3 regions of the Streptomyces sp. NPDC051243 genome follow, and region 3 is predicted to be linked to each of the others. Evidence: riboswitches for the same ligand, from Rfam matches in the RefSeq annotation. Region 3 holds a riboswitch; each other region holds the start of a gene.
What was found. A riboswitch is a leader RNA that binds a small molecule or an ion and turns the genes downstream of it on or off. The one in region 3 is predicted to bind cobalamin.
Positions count from the first base shown of each region.

Region 1: it holds a riboswitch for cobalamin, as region 3 does, so the genes downstream of both, ACIBAG_RS26780 (energy-coupling factor ABC transporter permease) here and ACIBAG_RS35260 (prenyltransferase/squalene oxidase repeat-containing protein) in region 3, are expected to answer to the same signal.
Region 2: it holds a riboswitch for cobalamin, as region 3 does, so the genes downstream of both, ACIBAG_RS18305 (cobalamin biosynthesis protein) here and ACIBAG_RS35260 (prenyltransferase/squalene oxidase repeat-containing protein) in region 3, are expected to answer to the same signal.

Region 1 is NZ_JBITES010000010.1:371,323-376,679, reverse strand. It holds gene ACIBAG_RS26790 (ABC transporter permease subunit) at 1-780, opposite strand, end outside; gene ACIBAG_RS26785 (ABC transporter substrate-binding protein) at 787-2,310, opposite strand; cobalamin riboswitch at 2,539-2,725, shown strand; gene ACIBAG_RS26780 (energy-coupling factor ABC transporter permease) at 2,755-3,456, shown strand; gene ACIBAG_RS26775 (energy-coupling factor ABC transporter substrate-binding protein) at 3,453-3,821, shown strand; gene cbiQ (cobalt ECF transporter T component CbiQ) at 3,828-4,577, shown strand; gene ACIBAG_RS26765 (ATP-binding cassette domain-containing protein) at 4,574-5,357, shown strand, end outside.
Region 2 is NZ_JBITES010000006.1:450,436-455,792, reverse strand. It holds gene ACIBAG_RS18315 (trypsin-like peptidase domain-containing protein) at 1-1,487, opposite strand, end outside; gene ACIBAG_RS18310 (CU044_2847 family protein) at 1,474-1,830, opposite strand; cobalamin riboswitch at 2,030-2,172, shown strand; gene ACIBAG_RS18305 (cobalamin biosynthesis protein) at 2,273-3,214, shown strand; gene ACIBAG_RS18300 (cobyric acid synthase) at 3,211-4,758, shown strand; gene cobN (cobaltochelatase subunit CobN) at 4,755-5,357, shown strand, end outside.
Region 3 is NZ_JBITES010000016.1:227,382-232,738, reverse strand. It holds gene ACIBAG_RS35265 (SCO2322 family protein) at 1-487, opposite strand, end outside; gene ACIBAG_RS35260 (prenyltransferase/squalene oxidase repeat-containing protein) at 484-1,719, opposite strand; cobalamin riboswitch at 1,833-1,955, opposite strand; gene ACIBAG_RS35255 (phosphotransferase) at 2,011-2,664, shown strand; gene ACIBAG_RS35250 (nuclear transport factor 2 family protein) at 2,654-3,097, opposite strand; gene ACIBAG_RS35245 (MBL fold metallo-hydrolase) at 3,119-4,147, opposite strand; gene ACIBAG_RS35240 (hypothetical protein) at 4,228-4,485, opposite strand; gene ACIBAG_RS35235 (aldehyde dehydrogenase) at 4,629-5,357, shown strand, end outside.

The DNA of each region.
Region 1 (5,357 bases), on a different contig from region 3:
ACCGCCGACCAACCCCACGACGGTCGGCAGGAGTTGCGGGAGCACACCGGCCAGCGTGCGCCGCAGCGCGTGCCGGGCGACGTGCCCGGGCGCGAATCCGTAGGCGTGCCAGGTGCGGGCCCACGGTTCGTTGAAGGCGGCGGGCAGCGACTGGTCGAGCAGACCGCCGATCATCGCCCCGGACGGCACGCCGAGGGCGAGCGAGGGCAGCACCATCGACGGCGGCCCTTCCCACCCGCTGGAGGGGAACCAGCCCAGCCACACCCCGCACACGGTGGCGAGAAGTGAGGCGAGCAGGAACTTGGGCAGCGCCGCGAGGACGGCGACACCGATGGCGCCGCTCCCCCGGTGCAGCCGTCTCCGGGAGCCGAGGTACAGGGTGCGGGCGCTGACCAGCGCGGCGACGGCGATGGTGACGACAAGCGCGCCGAGCATCAGCGTGACGGAGACCGCAAAGGCGCTCGTCACCTGGGGCAGGACCGCTTCGCCCGACACCCAGGATGTACCGGCGTCGCCCCGGGGCAGCCCGCCCAGCCAGTGCGCGAGATGCGCGAACGGCCCCTCGTCCAGGCCCAGTTGCTCCCGAACGGCGGCCAGCTGGGCGGGCGTGGGGTTCTGGTCGGCGGAGCGGGCGCGCAGGACGGTCAGTGCGGGGTCGTTGCCGGACAGCCAGGGCAGCAGGGCGACGGCCGTCAGCAGCGCGGCCCCGGCGGCGAGGCGGCCGAGGCCGGCCCGCCATCGGGACGGACCGGTCTCGGTGCCGACCGACGTGACGCTCATCGGCCGCTACTTCAGGTGGGTGTCGACGTCGATCAGGGAGCGCTCACGAGGGTCGAGGAGCACACCCTCGACATCTCTGGCGATGCCCTGGACGACCTTCTCGTGGACTAGCGGCACGACGGCGTCGGTGCGCAGGATCTGCGCCTCGGCGGCCATGATCTTCTGCTGTCGCTTCGTCGTGTCGCCTTCCTCGGCGGCGGACTTGACGGCCTGGTCCACCCTGGCGTCCTTCAGACGGGCGATGTTGTACACACCGTCACTCGTGAAGTCGCTAGCCAGGTAGGCGACGGCGTCGCCGGTGTCGAGGAGCGTCACCCTGGAGAAGACGAGCGCGTCGTACTTGCCGGCGAGGAGGTCGGCCTCCATCTGCGTGTACTCGCGCACGTCCTGCTCGACGGTGAACCCGGCCTTCTCCAGCTGCTGCTGCAGCACGGTGGCGGCCTCGGGGAGTTCGGCGCGGTTGGTGTAGGTGGCCAGGCGCAGGGTCTTGCCCTTCGTCCCCTCCTTGACCTGTGCGGGTGTCGCGGGCTTGGCGCGGCCGGTGACGTCGACGCGCTTGTCGGCCGCCCAGGACACGGCGGGTCCGAACAGGCCCTGCGCGGGGTCGGCGTACCCGCCGAAGACCGAGTCGACGAGCGCGGAACCGTCCACGGCCTCACGCGCTGCCGCGCGCAGCGACGGATCGGTGAACAGGCCGCTGCCGGTGTTGAGGACGAGGCTGTCGGTCCGTACGGACGGCACTTCGTGACGGGTCTTGTCGTCCAGCAGCTTGGCCTGGGCCGTGGGGATCCACTCGGCGATGTCGACGTCGCCGGAGCGCAGGGCGTTGGCGCGGGCGGTGCCGTCGGCTATCCAGGTGACGTCGATGCCGGGCGCCTTGGCCTTGCCGCCCCAGTAGCCGTCGTAACGGTCCAGTGCGGCCTTGGACTTGCCGGTGAGCTTCGTGACCTTGAAAGGGCCGGTTCCGGTGCCGACCGGGCTGACCGCGCCGTCCTTGCCGTACGCCTTGGCGGAGAGGACGGCCAGCGCGGGGCTGGCCAGCCGCAGCGGGAGCACCGGGTCGGCGGCCTTGGTGCTGATGGTGACGGTGTCGGTGTCCTCGGCCTTCGCGGTGAGGGTGACGTCACTGAGGACGCGGGGCTTGGGCGTTGCGGCGTCCGCGTGGTCGAGCGCGTTGACGACGGACTCGGCGGTGACCTGCGTGCCGTCCTGGAAGGTGGCCTTGCGCAGTTCGAAGGTCCAGGTGGTGGGGTTGGTCCGCTTCCAGGACTTCGCCAGCGCGGGAGCTGCGGCGCCGTTCTTGTCCAGGGCGGTGAGGCCTTCGGCGACGGACAGCTTGCTCAGCACGGTGGCGTCGTTGCTGTACGGCGACAGGGCCTGCACGGGCGGAACGGCGAGCGCCACCCTCAGCCGTTGTGTCGATCCACCTCCGGCACTGGTGCCCGGGCCTCCCTCGCCGGCCACGAAACAGCCGGCCAGAAGAGGGCTGAGGGCAAGCACCGCGAGAAGGCCGCGGGAGGTCGTGCGCATGGGGGGTCCTGTCGTGCGGGAGGAAACGCTCTGAATCCCCTGCACGCCGGAGCGAAGGGGCCGCATCAGCATATAAGGCAAGCCTTACTTGATCTAACAGAGTATATGAAATCTCAACCAACGAGACGCGCGCATGGCTCTCCAGGGCGGCCGACGAGATGCGCGCACGGCGCGCGAACGCCACTTTCACGCCCCCGAGGCGCGCTTGTCAGCCACCCTGTGCGGGCACTACTGTCACCACGCCTTGGTGAACGGGAAATCCGGTGTGATGCCGGTGCGGCCCTCGCCACTGTGAATCGGGAAGTCCGGCTCCAGCCCTTGACGGGCAGCCACTGGGTACTTGTGACCCGGGAAGGCGGAGCACGGGCGGTGGTACCCGTCAGCCAGGAGACCGGCCAAGGCGCGTCAACCATCCACGAGGTGCTGGAGAGGGTCTGCTGAGCCATGCACATAGCCGAGGGTTTCCTGCCTCCGGCGCACGCCGTCGCCTGGGGCGTCGCGTCCGCGCCGTTCGTCGTCCACGGAGTCCGTTCACTCACCCGTGAGGTCAGGGAGCACCCCGAGAGCACACTGCTTCTCGGCGCCTCCGGAGCCTTCACGTTCGTCCTGTCCGCGCTGAAGCTGCCCTCCGTCACCGGCAGTTGCTCGCACCCCACCGGCACCGGCCTCGGCGCCATCCTGTTCCGGCCGCCGATCATGGCGGTCCTGGGCACCATCACCCTGCTCTTCCAGGCGCTGCTGCTCGCCCACGGCGGCCTGACCACGCTCGGCGCCAACGTCTTCTCGATGGCGATCGTCGGACCCTGGGCCGGGTACGCGGTCTACAGACTGCTGCGGCGGTACGACGTGCCGCTGATGGTCGCCGTGTTCTTCGGGGCGTTCGTCGCCGACCTGTCCACGTACTGCGTCACCAGCGTCCAGCTGGCGCTCGCCTTCCCCGACCCGAGCAGCGGATTCCTGGGCGCGCTCGGCAAGTTCGGGTCCATCTTCGCCGTCACCCAGCTCCCGCTCGCGGTGAGCGAAGGGCTGCTCACCGTGCTCGTGATGCGGCTGCTGGTGCAGTCCAGCAAGGGTGAACTGACCCGGCTGGGCGTGCTCCTGACCAAGAAGCGGTCCGGGACCGAGACCGAGGCGGTGGCCCGATGAAGAAGAACACGAAGATCAACCTCCTGCTGCTGCTCGTGGTGGCCGCGCTCGCCGTGCTGCCGCTCGCGCTCGGCCTCGGCGACCACAAGAAGGAGCCGTTCACAGGCGCCGACGGCGAGGCAGAGACGGCCATCACCGAGCTCGAGCCGGACTACGAACCGTGGTTCACCCCGCTGTACGAACCGCCGTCCGGTGAGATCGAGTCGGCCCTGTTCTCCCTCCAGGCCGCCCTCGGCGCCGGTGTCCTCGCCTACTACTTCGGCCTGCACCGCGGCCGGCGGCAGGGTGAGCAGCGGGCGCTGGAGCGGGAGCGGGAGAGCGTGCCCAGCGGCACGGCCGGGAAGACCCACCCCGAACAGGACTGACCGCGCGTGCTGCCGATCGACGCGGCGGCGCACAGCAGTCGCTGGCGCCGCCGCCATCCCGTGGACAAGGCGGTGCTCGGGCTCGGCCTCACCGTGCTCGCGATCTCGCTGCCGCCCTGGCCGGGCGCCGCACTGGTCCTGGTCACCGCCCTCGCCGTGCTGCTGGGCCCGGCGGGGGTGCCCGCGCGGCGGCTGTGGCGTGCCTACCGTGTGCCCCTGGGCTTCTGCGTGACCGGAGCGCTCACCCTGCTCGTCCAGGTCGGCGGGCCCGAGGGCTTCGTGTCCCTCGCCGACGACGGTGGGCTGCGGGCCGGGGAACTGCTGCTGCGCACCTCGGCCGCCTCCCTCGGGGTGCTGCTGTTCGCCTTCACCACCCCGATGTCCGACCTGCTGCCCCGCCTGGTGAAGGCCGGCGTGCCCGCGCCCGTCGTGGACGTCGCCCTGGTGACGTACCGCATGAGCTTCCTGCTGCTGGACTCCGTCCGCCGCATCCGGGAGGCCCAGGCCGCCCGGCTCGGGCACACCAGCCGGGCCGCGGAGTGGCGTTCGCTGGCCGGGCTGGGCGCCACCGCGTTCGTGCGGGCCTTCGACCGGGCCACCCGGCTGCAGGCCGGGCTCGCCGGGCGCGGCTACGACGGCACCCTGCGCGTCCTGGTGCCCGAGGCCCGGGTCTCCGTCCGCTTCACGGCCGCGAGTTGCGCGCTCCTCGCAGCGCTGGCCGCCCTCACCCTCGTACTGGAGAAGGCCCTGCCATGAGCGAGCCCACCGCCCTGGTCGCCCTGCGGGGCGCGTCCTACGCCTACGAGGACGGCCCGCTCGTCCTCCGCGACCTCGACTTCGATGTGCACGAGGGGCGCGCGCTGGCGCTGCTCGGCCGCAACGGCACCGGCAAGACCACGCTGATGCGGCTGCTCAGCGGCGGACTCAGGCCGCACGACGGCCGGTTGACGGTCGAGGGTGAGCCGGTCACCTACGACCGCAAGGGGCTGACCCGGCTGCGGACGACCGTCCAGCTGGTGGTGCAGGATCCGGACGACCAGCTCTTCGCGGCATCCGTCGCGCAGGACGTCTCCTTCGGCCCGCTGAACCTCGGTCTGCCCGACGCCGAGGTGCGGGCGCGGGTCGACGAGGCGCTCACCGCGCTGGACATCACCGCGCTGGCCGACCGGCCCACGCACCTGCTGTCGTACGGTCAGCGCAAGCGCACGGCCATCGCGGGCGCCGTCGCGATGCGCCCCCGCGTGCTGATCCTGGACGAGCCGACCGCCGGGCTCGACCCCGACGGCCAGGAACGCCTGCTCGCCACCCTCGACGGGCTGCGCGCGTCCGGCACCACGGTGGTGATGGCCACCCACGACGTCGACCTGGCCCTGCGCTGGGCCGACGAGACGGCCCTCCTCACGCCGACCGGCGTGCGCACCGGTCCCGCGGCCGCGATGCTGTCCCGCACGGAACTCCTGCGGCAGGCGGGGCTGCGGTTGCCGTGGGGCATCGCGGCCGCCCAACTGCTCCGCGCGCACGGCCTGTTGGACGACA
Region 2 (5,357 bases), on a different contig from region 3:
ACCTGCGCCAACTGCTGGTCGGCATAGCGGGACAGCGCGCCCTCGACCCGGCCGATCTCCCGGTACGCGGCATGGGTGAGGCGGCCGTGCGTCTGCCGCTCCCACAGCTCGGCGAGCGCGAACTCCACCAGGGGCAGAGCGCCGGGCTCGCCGCCCGCGTCGGAGACGATCAGTTCCGCCAGGCCGGGCTCGAACTCCACGCCGGGGACCGTGTCGACGGGGCGGCGCACCACCTCGTCGAGCTGGGCCGGGGTCATCGGCGCGACCATCTGGACGGTGCCGCTCAAGGCCTCCGCCCGGCCGTCGGCGACCAGTTCCTCGAGGGAGGCCGAGCGCAGGGTGGCCAGGATGTGCAGGCGGCGGCCGGCCGGGTGGACGGCGCGGGTCATCGGCAGGAGGACATCCAGCAGGGCGCGGGCGTCGGCGGGGCGTGCCCCGACGGTCTCCTCGAACTGGTCGAGAAGGATCACATGGCCCCGGGGACCGGCCTCGTCCAGGAGACGGGCACCGAGCAGTACGGCCGTCTCCCTGCCCCGGGTGGTGGCCGTGGCGGCGTCCAGTCGCCCCGCCAGCCGCTGTGTGCTCGGGAACTGTCCGGCGAGCGCCTCTGCCAGTGTCCGTACCGGATCCGTCTCCGGTTGCCCCACGAAGTCCGTCACGGTCAGGCCCGCCGCCCGCAGCAACGGCAGTACGCCGGCCCGCACCAGTGACGACTTACCCACCCCGGACGCCCCGGCGACCGGGACGAAGGCGTGGGCGCGGACCGCCTCCGCGATGCGCGCGCTGTCGTCGCGTCGGGCGAAGAAGAGGGCCGCGTCCTGTTCGCGGAACGGTTCCAGGCCTCGGAACGGGCTGGGGCGCAGGTCCGGTTCCAGGCCGAGCAGCAGAGCGGTCGGGATGAGGTACGCGGTGCGCGCGCCGGAGCCGACATCCGCGGCCACGGTCATGCCGACCACGCCGCCCTGCTCGGTGTCCCACACGGGCGCCCCGCTGAAGCCCTGGCCGATCGCCGGGCCGTGCGGCGTCTCCTGGGCCTCCATGGACGTCCAGCCCTTGCCGACCGGCGCGCGGAGCCGGCCGCACACCCAGACCCCGTGGTCGTCGGTGCGCAGCGGGAAGCCCAGCACTCGGAACGGGTGGTCCCACACGGCCGTACCGCCCGCGAAGCGCACCGGGGCGGTGCCCGGGACGGGCTCGGCCAGGGACAGCAGGGCGATGTCGCCGCTGCCGTCCTCGGTGACCGCACGCCAGTGCGTGACCGTCGCCCGGACCTGGGCGGAGGACGGCGTCAGGAGAGGGAAGTCGATGGTCACGGGAGCGGCGGGCGGGGCCGGTTCGGCCGCGTCCAGGCCGAGCGCGTCCGCCACCACGTGGGCGCAGGTGCACAGCGTTCGCTCGGCGATCAGAAAGCCGCAGCCGGTGACCCGGCCGTCCTCGCCCCAGAACCGTGCGATGCCCCGCGGAAGTTCGTCGTCAGCGCTCGCCATCACGCTGCCCCGGCACGCCCGAGCCGACGGGATTCGCCCACTCCATGCTCACGGTGAAGTGGGCCTCCGTGGAACCCCGTGCCACCACGACCCCCGCCTCGGCGCTGAGCGTGATGCCGAACTCCACGGTCACCGATTCCGGCGGTCGCGGCAGCTCCCGGGCATGGTCCACGACCGCGCCGAGGGCGGGACGCACCCGGGCGAGCGCCTGTTGGAGGGTCTCGGCCGCTCCCGCCACGACACCGCCGCGGGAAACCCGCTGCACCCCGGCCGGCCCGTCCCCGGCCACCTCCAGCAGCACGACCTGCCCGTCGTCCAGCAGCATCTCGCCCACGTACGCCACGACCCCGGCCCTCCCCCTCGGCTGCGTGTCATCTCGATCCCGTATTGCAGGACTTCACGAACAGGGCCGCAAGGCACTGCCCCGGAGTCAGCTCATGTGGGTGAGCGCACGGTGACGAAGGGGGGTGTGAAGGGGCACGCCCGCTCGGCGGTGTGGGGTTGTGCACACTCCCCCACCGCAGGTCAAAGGCAAGTTGACGCCCCTTCCAACCCCGTGGTGGACTGCCGGAGCCATGTACGACGGCAGGAGAGGAAGCCGGTGTGAGTCCGGCGCGGTCCCGCCACTGTCACCGGGGTAGATAGCCCCGGGAGCCAGGAACTCTCGCCGTCGGTCTCGTCGAACCAGGGCGTGGACACCCTGAGTGAGGACATAACGCGATGCTCGCCTGCCGATCGACATGCAGTGTCAGACCCTCGTCTGAACCGACGGTCGGCTGACCCCGATGCGTGCCGATCGCGTCTTCGCGTACGGCGCCGCCGCCGGACTTCTCGGTGATCTGCTGCTCGGCGATCCGCGTCGCGGGCATCCGGTCGCCGCGTTCGGGCGGGCCGCCGGGGCCGTGGAGAAGGTGTTGTGGCGGGAGCACCGGGGGTGGGGCGCGCTGCACACCGCCGTGTGTGCGGGGGGCGCCGTGGCGCTCGGTGCCGTGGCGCAGCGGGTCGTACGTCCGTCCCGTGCCGCCTCCGTCGCGCTGACCGCCGCCGCCACCTGGGCCGTTGTCGGCGGGACCTCGCTCGCGCGGGAGGCCCGGAGTATCGGGCGGGCCCTGGAGGCGGGGGACGTGGCGGCGGCCCGTGAGCGGCTGCCGCATCTGTGCGGGCGGGATCCGCAGGCGCTGGATGCCGACGGGATCGCGCGGGCCGTGGTCGAGTCCGTCGCCGAGAACACCTCCGACGCGGTGGTGGGCGCCCTCGTGTGGGGGGCCGTCGCCGGTGTGCCGGGGCTGGTCGGGTTCCGGGCCGTGAACACGCTGGACGCCATGGTGGGGCACAAGTCGCCCCGGTATAGGCGGTACGGGTGGGCTTCGGCTCGCCTCGACGACGTGGCCGGCTGGCCGGGGGCGCGGCTGACCGCCGTGCTCGCCGTCGTCGCCGGAGGTGATCCGCGGGGTGCCGTGCGCGCCTGGCGTGCCGACGCCGACCGGCATCCGAGCCCCAACGCCGGGCCCGTGGAGGCCTCGTTCGCGGGGGCGCTCGGGGTTCGGCTCGGCGGGACCCTGTCGTACGGCGGGCGGGTCGAGCACCGGCCCGTGCTCAACGGGGCGGGGCGGACCGTCGCCGTCCACGACATCGAGCGGGCAGTACGGCTGTCCAGGCGCGTCGGGTGGCTCGCGCTCGGCGCCTGTGTCGCCGCGCGCCGGATCGTGAAGGGGCGTACGTCATGACGGGCGGAGGGCTTCTCGTCGCCGGCACCACCTCCGACGCCGGCAAGAGCGTCGTCACCGCCGGGATCTGCCGGTGGCTGGTGCGGCAGGGGGTGAAAGTCGCGCCCTTCAAGGCGCAGAACATGTCCCTCAACTCGTTCGTGACCCGCGAGGGCGCGGAGATCGGACGGGCTCAGGCCATGCAGGCGCAGGCCTGCCGGGTGGAGCCGACCGCGCTGATGAATCCCGTGCTGCTCAAGCCGGGTGGTGAGCAGAGCAGTCAGGTCGTGCTGCTCGGGAAGCCGGTCGGGGAGCTCAGTGCGCGCGGCTATCACGGGGGGCGGCAGCAGAAGTTGCTCGGGACCGTGCTCGACTGTCTCGCCGAACTCCGGGACACCTACGACGCGGTGATCTGTGAGGGGGCGGGGAGCCCGGCTGAGATCAACCTCAGGCGGACCGACATCGTGAACATGGGCATAGCACGCAATGCCGGGCTGCCCGTGCTCGTGGTCGGGGACATCGACCGCGGCGGCGTGTTCGCCTCCTTCTTCGGGACCGTCGCGCTGCTTTCGCCGGAGGACCAGAGGCTTGTCGCCGGGTTCCTCGTGAACAAGTTCCGCGGGGACGTGTCCCTCCTGGAACCCGGCCTCGACATGCTCCGCGGGCTCACCGGACGCCGCACCTACGGCGTCCTGCCCTTCCGGCACGGCCTCGGCATCGACGAGGAGGACGGGATGGGGGTCCCCCCGCTCGGGCGAAGCCGAGAGTGGGGGAGGGTCTCCCTGCGGGGGACGGTGCGGGAGTCGAACGTCGCCCCGCCCGTCGGGGAGGACGTGCTGCGCGTCGCCGTGTGCGCGATTCCGCTGATGTCCAACTTCACCGACGTGGACGCCCTCGCCGCCGAACCCGGTGTCGTGGTGCGGTTCGTGGACCGGCCGGAGGAGCTGGCCGACGCGGACCTGGTCGTGATCCCCGGTACCCGGGGAACCGTCCGCGCCCTGGAGTGGCTGCGGGAGCGGGGACTCGCGGAGGCGATTCGGCGCAGGGTCGCCGAAGGACGGCCCGTCCTCGGGATCTGCGGTGGTTTCCAGATCCTCGGCGAGCACATCGAGGACGAGGTGGAGAGCCGGCGCGGGCATGTCGACGGGCTCGGGGTCCTGCCCGTGCGGGTGCGGTTCGCCCGCGAGAAGACCCTCACGCGACCGGTGGGCCGGGCTCTCGGGGAGCCCGTCGAGGGATACGAGATCCATCACGGGGTCGCCGAAATATCAGGTGGCCAACCCTTCTTGGACGGCTGCCGGGTCGGGCAGACCTGGGGCACCCACTGGCACGGCTCGCTGGAGTCGGACGGTTTCCGGCGGGCCTTCCTGCGCGAGGTGGCGGCCGCCGCGGGCCGCCGTTTCGTGCCGGCCCCCGATACCTCGTTCGCCGCGCTGCGCGAGGAGCAGCTCGACCGGCTCGGCGATCTGATCGAACAGCACGCGGACACGGACGCGCTCTGGCGGCTCATCGAGTCGGGCGCGCCGCAAGGACTGCCTTTCATTCCACCGGGAGCGCCCGCATGAGCACTGTGTTGTTGTTGTCGACCGCCGACACGGATCTGCTGGCGGCCAGGGCCGCCTCCGGTGCCGACTACCGGATCGGCAACCCGACCCGCGTGGACGTCGAGGCTGATCTGCCCGCGCTCCTCGACGGCGCGGACATCGCCGTCGTACGGCTGCTGGGCGGCAAGCGGGCCTGGGAGGACGGGCTCGCCAGGCTGAAGGCCTCCGGTGTCCCGACCGTGCTGCTGGGCGGTGAGGCCGTGCCGGACGCGGAGCTGATGGCCGAGTCGTCCGTCCCGGCCGGTGTGGTGGCCGAGGCGCTGAAGTACCTCGTCGAGGGCGGGCCCGCCAACCTCACCGAGCTCGCCCGGTTCCTCTCCGACACCGTGCTGCTGACCGGCGAGGGGTTCGTCGAGCCGCAGAAGATGCCGGAGTACGGCGTCCATGGCGAGCGTGCCTTCGTCGACGGCCGCCCGACCGTCGGCGTGCTCTTCTACCGGGCCCATGAGCTGAGCGGCAACACCGCCTTCGTGGACACCCTGTGCGACGCCGTCGAGGCGCACGGCGCCAACGCCCTGCCCGTGTACTGCGGTTCGCTGCGGGGCGCGGACCCCGAGCTG
Region 3 (5,357 bases):
GCTCCCCGCACCCCGTCTCCGGGTACCCGGTGATCGCGCACAGCAGGGCGTTCGTGTCGTAGCGCAGGGGCTTGGCCACCGCGGCCAGGGCCTCTGCCGTGGTGGCGTCCTCGGGTACGCGGGCGCATGCCGTGCGGCGGGCCGGTGGTGTCTCGCCCGACGGGGCGTCCGCCGCCGTACCGAAGTCGATGACCAGGGCGACCCGTTTCCTGCCGTCCTGCGCGGGCGTCCTCGCGCAGATCACCGCGAACACGGCGGCACCCCTCGGCCGGGCCGCGTCCTTGGAGTCCTCGCTCACCGCGAAGCGGAAGCCCTGGACGTCGCCGTCGGCGGGGCGGGCGGTGGAGGGGCCCTGGGTGGCGTAGGTCCAGGTGTCGCCGTCGCGGTCCCAGAAGGACCAGTAGCGGTAGCCGGCCGCGTGGGACGGGGCCGCGACGGTCAGGAGGACCAGCGCGGCCAGGAGCGCGGTGGCGGCGCGGCGGATCACTGCTGCCGGGCCTTGTTGCGCCCGCTCAGCAGGAAGCCGACGCCGATGCCCGCGACCAGTCCGACGCCGACGATCCACCACACGCTGACGCCGTTGTCGTCGTCCTGCTGCTCGGTCGCCTTCGACGCGGGCTTCGCCGTCTGCGGCGCCGGGCCCTGGGCGTTGAGCTTCTCGACCAGGTCCGTGCCGCCGAAGGCACGCGGGTCGGTGCCGGTCGCGTGGGCGGCGAAGATCAGCTGGGCGTAGGCGGCGGGACCGCTCTGCTCGGCCCACTTCGAGGAGTTCTGCTCCAGCCAGCGCAGGGGCTTGTGCGCCGCCGCCGCGCCGCCCTGCGCGGCGATCGCGACGACCGCGTCGGCCGTGTTGCCGTAGTCGGGCTGGTCCTCGGCTCCGGGCAGGGCCGACTTCAGGTAGCCCTCCTTCGCGACCGCCTTCGCCAGGTAGGCCGCACCGTTGGCCGCGGCCTGCTGCGGGGTCGGGTAACCGGCGTCGGCGCAGCCCGCGTCCGACTGTGCGTCCGACTGCTTGCCGGGCTTCACCACGAGGCCCTTGCCGAGCGCGCCGAGGACTCCCGCCGCCGTCGCGTCCGCGTTGGCCGCCAGGTCGCCCTTCTTGTCCGGCTGGAAGGCGAAGGCGCCCGCGCCGTCGCCCTTGCAGGGCAGGCCGAGCAGGATCAGGGCGTCGTACGCGGACCGGCCGCCCTTCTCGACCTTCTGTGGCTCCTCGCCCGCGGCGGCCAGCGCGCCGACCACGACGGACGTCGAGTTGGTGTCGCTCGCCCCACCCGCCGTGTAGCCCCAGCCGCCGTCCTTGTTCTGGACGGACTTCAGCCACGCCACCGCCTTGCCGGTCGCGGCGTCGTGCCCGCCGAGCGCGGCGAGGGCCTGGACGGCGGCGGCCGTGCTGTTGGTGTCGACCGGCGTCTTCGCGTCGCAGGCCTTCGAGGCGTCGGCGCGGAACGGAGCGAATGCCCCGTCGGCGCACTGCTGCCCGGTGAGCCAGTCCACGGCCTTCGCGGCCGGCTTCACGCCCACCGTGTCCTGGGCGAGCAGCGCGAGGGACTGGCGCCAGACACCGTCGTACGTCGGGTCTGCGGTGCCGTACAGCCCGGCGGGGAGCGTGACGGACGGCGAGGCGGACGGGGAGGAGTCGGCGGCGACTGCGGGCGCGGCGGTGGCCGTGCCGATCACGGTGACGGCGGCCAGGGCCGCGGCGCTGCGGCGGACGTACATGATCGGCGGATGCCCTTCCCTCAGGGGAACCGGGCAGCGCAGGGGAGACCCCCGGCGGCTCGGCTCCGTATACCTCGACGGTGCCGTGCTCCGGCCGGTTGCCGGTGCACGTGAGCCGGTCACGAATCCGTACCGGGTGATCCGGCTTGCCATGGGGTGGCTCACGGTTGCGGGTCAGCGCCGGATTTGCACCGGCTTCCCCCTGTACGGGTGTGATGACGACGCCGTCACTCTACCGGCCCGTAGGGAAGCGGCTGAGGGGAGGCTGTGCCAGGCGGTAGGTTCGGGCGCATGGGGATCACGGGGAGGGTCGGACGGCTGCTCGGTTCGGGGCGCGCGTCCGACGTGTACGAGATCGACGAGGCCTGGGTGCTGCGCCGAGACCGGGAGGGCTACGCCGACGGACTCGCTGAGGCCGCCCTGATGGAGCGGCTGCGCGCGCACGGCTACCCGGTGCCGAGGGTCCGGCTCGCCGACTCCACGCGGTCCGAGCTGGTCATGGAACGGCTGTACGGGCCGACGATGCTGGAGGCCTTCGTCGCGGGACGGATCGACGCGCGCGAGAGCGGGGACATCCTGGCCCGCCTCCTGCGACAACTGCACGCCCTCCCCGGACGCGTGGTCCACCTGGACCTCCACCCGGAGAACGTGATGCTCACTCCCGACGGCCCCTACGTCATCGACTGGGCCAACGCGGAGGAGGGCGATCCCGGCCTGGACTGGGGCATGTCCGCGGTGATCCTCGCGCAGGTGGCCATGGCCGACGAACAGTTCGCCGCACCCGTCCGCACCATGCTCACCACCCTCCTCGCCGACCCTTCCGACCTCACCGAGGACGGCCTGACGGAGGCCCGGCGCCGACGCGCCGCCAACCCGACGATGACTGCGCGGGAGGTCGAAGTGCTCGGCGAGGCGGAGGAGTTGGTCCGGTCGTTCATGGCCTAGGCGGACGCGGGGTCGGCCCGCCGAAGGCCAGATGGAGCACCCGGGCGGACAGCAGCCACACGCCGTCCGGCGACCTGCGGAACGTGTCCTCGTAGTCTCCCACCTGGACCGGAGGACCCGGCGGGATCAGGTCGCCCCGGTGGCCGTCGACGCGGTACGTCGTGAAGTACGAGGTCGCCGTCGCGGTGTCGGGGGACGTCACCGTGACGAGGATGTTGGACATCACGCGGCGCGAGAGACGGTCGGCGGGGCGGGATCCGAAGTACACGCGCAGCGCATCCCGCCCCTGTACGAGCCGCTCGCCCGCCGGCCACTCCCAGGTGCCGTCCTCGGTGAACAGCTCGGCGACGGAGGCCGGTTCGCCCAGATCGAGGCGGTGGACGAAGTCGATGACGATGCGCTCGCAGGCGCGTTCGGCGAGAAGATGCTCCATGGTCACCCAGAAAAACGCGCATCAGACGGCCACGTACCTCACCGGCTCACTCCCCGCCACCGCCTCCGCCCTACCCAGCTTCACCAGCCGCCGCAGATGCGCCTCCGCCTCCGCGATCGCGATGTTCCGTGACCCGTACGGGATCTGCTCCCACGGCCGGTTCCACTCCATGTGCTCGGCGAGCTGCCAGGGCGTGAGGGGCTCGGACAGCAACGCCAGGAGTCCGGTGAGGCGTTCCTCGTGGTGGGCCAGCAACTCCCGGACCCGGCCGGGCGCGTCGGTGAACGTGTGCTGGTGGGCCGGGAGGATCTCGGCGGGGGTGAGCCGGCCGACGCGTTCGAGGGAGGCGAGGTAGTCGCCGAGGGGGTCGGTGACGGTGGTGTCGTCGGGGTCTTCGTAGAGGCCGATGTGCGGGGTGATCTCGGGGAGCAGGTGGTCGCCGGAGAAGAGGCGGCCGTGGCCGGGCAGTTGGGCGGGGTGCTCCTCCTCCAGGTGCAGGCAGACGTGGCCGGGGGTGTGGCCCGGCGTCCAGATCGCGCGCAGCCGGCGGCCGGGGAGGTCGAGGAGTTCGCCGGGGGCTATCTCACGGTCGGGCAGGGCGGGGGAGAAGCCGGGCAGGGTGCCGCGGCGGCGTGCGGTGCGCAGGGGGGACACATGGGCGTCGGGGGCGCCGGCCGCGGTGAGCTTGTCCGCCATGTAGGAGAACCAGCGCTCGGGGCGGGTCGCGCGGGTGCGCCGGACGATCGCCGCGTCCGCCGCGTGCATCGCGACCCAGGCGCCGGAGGCCTCGCGCACCTTGCCGGACAGGCCGTGGTGGTCGGGGTGGTGGTGGGTGATCACCACGCCGTGGATCTCGGCGGGCGCGGTGCCGCACGCCGTCAGACCCTCGGCCAGGGTGTCCCAGGAGGCCGGGTCGTCCCAGCCGGTGTCGATCAGCACCGGGCCGCGGTCGGTGTCGACGACGTAGACGAGGGTGTGGCCGAGCGGATTGTCCGGGATCGGGACCTGGACGGACCGGACGCCGCCGCCGTGGTCGTACACCTGCGCCATGGGCTCCCCAATCGCCGCGACACGTTCCGGCCGACCGGCTCACTATAACTAGAACGAGTTCCGATGGGAGCCCGAGTCATCTACCAGCAGTCCGGCGAGAGCAGGTGAGGGAAGTGCTCGCAGGGGTTCCAGACCGGCATCTCGGCGGGCTCGGCATTCCGTATGCGCTCGGGGGTCCAGTACTTCCTGATCTCCTCCGGGCTCTTCGTCTCCCGGTGGACCGACACCCCGTTCTCGCGCCGTACGGCGTCCCAGTTCGAGGTCATCCACACCCCGCCGCACACGGCGACGGTCACGGACGTACCGAACACCGCCCAGTGGCGCTTGCGCACGGTCATTCCCTGCCCCCTTCCCGAGGTGATCAGCGTAGGCGTGAGCTGTGTGCGGTCCGTGGACTCCTCCAGGTGGAACTGGTATCAGTTCCGTGTAGCTGATGGGCCGTCAGAATCGTTGGAATGCACGCTCCGGGGAGGCAGTCGCCATGACCGAGCTCGTGGAACACGGACAGCTGTTCATCGGCGGGGAGTTGACCGACCCCCTGGGCGAGGACGTCATCGAGGTGATCTCGCCGCACACGGAAGAGGTCATCGGACGTGTGCCGCACGCCTCGCCGGCCGACGTCGACCGGGCGGTCGCGGTGGCGCGCAAGGCGTTCGACGAGGGGCCCTGGCCGCGGATGAGCCTCGACGAGCGGATCGAGGTCGTCACGCGCATCAAGGACGGCATCGCGATGCGGCACGAGGAGATGGCGCGGGTCATCTCCGCCGAGAACGGCACCCCGTACACCTCGTCCGTGATGGTGCAGGCGCTCGCCTCGATGATGGCCTGGGACGCGGCCATCACCGTCGCCCGCGGCTTCCCGTACGAGGAGGCCCGCGACGGCGTGCTCGGCAAGCTGCTGGTGCGGCGCGAACCCGTCGGCGTGGTCGCGGCCGTCGTGCCGTGGAACGTGCCGCAGTTCACCGCCGCCGCCAAGCTCGCGCCCGCGCTGCTCGCGGGCTGCTCGGCGGTCCTGAAGGTGTCGCCCGAGACCCCGCTGGACGCCTACCTGCTCGCGGAGATCGTCACCGAGGCCGGGCTCCCCGAGGGCGTGCTGTCGATCCTGCCCGCCGACCGGGAGGTCAGCGAGTACCTCGTCGGGCACCCCGGCGTCGACAAGGTCTCCTTCACCGGCTCGGTCGCGGCGGGCAAGCGCGTCATGGAGGTCTGC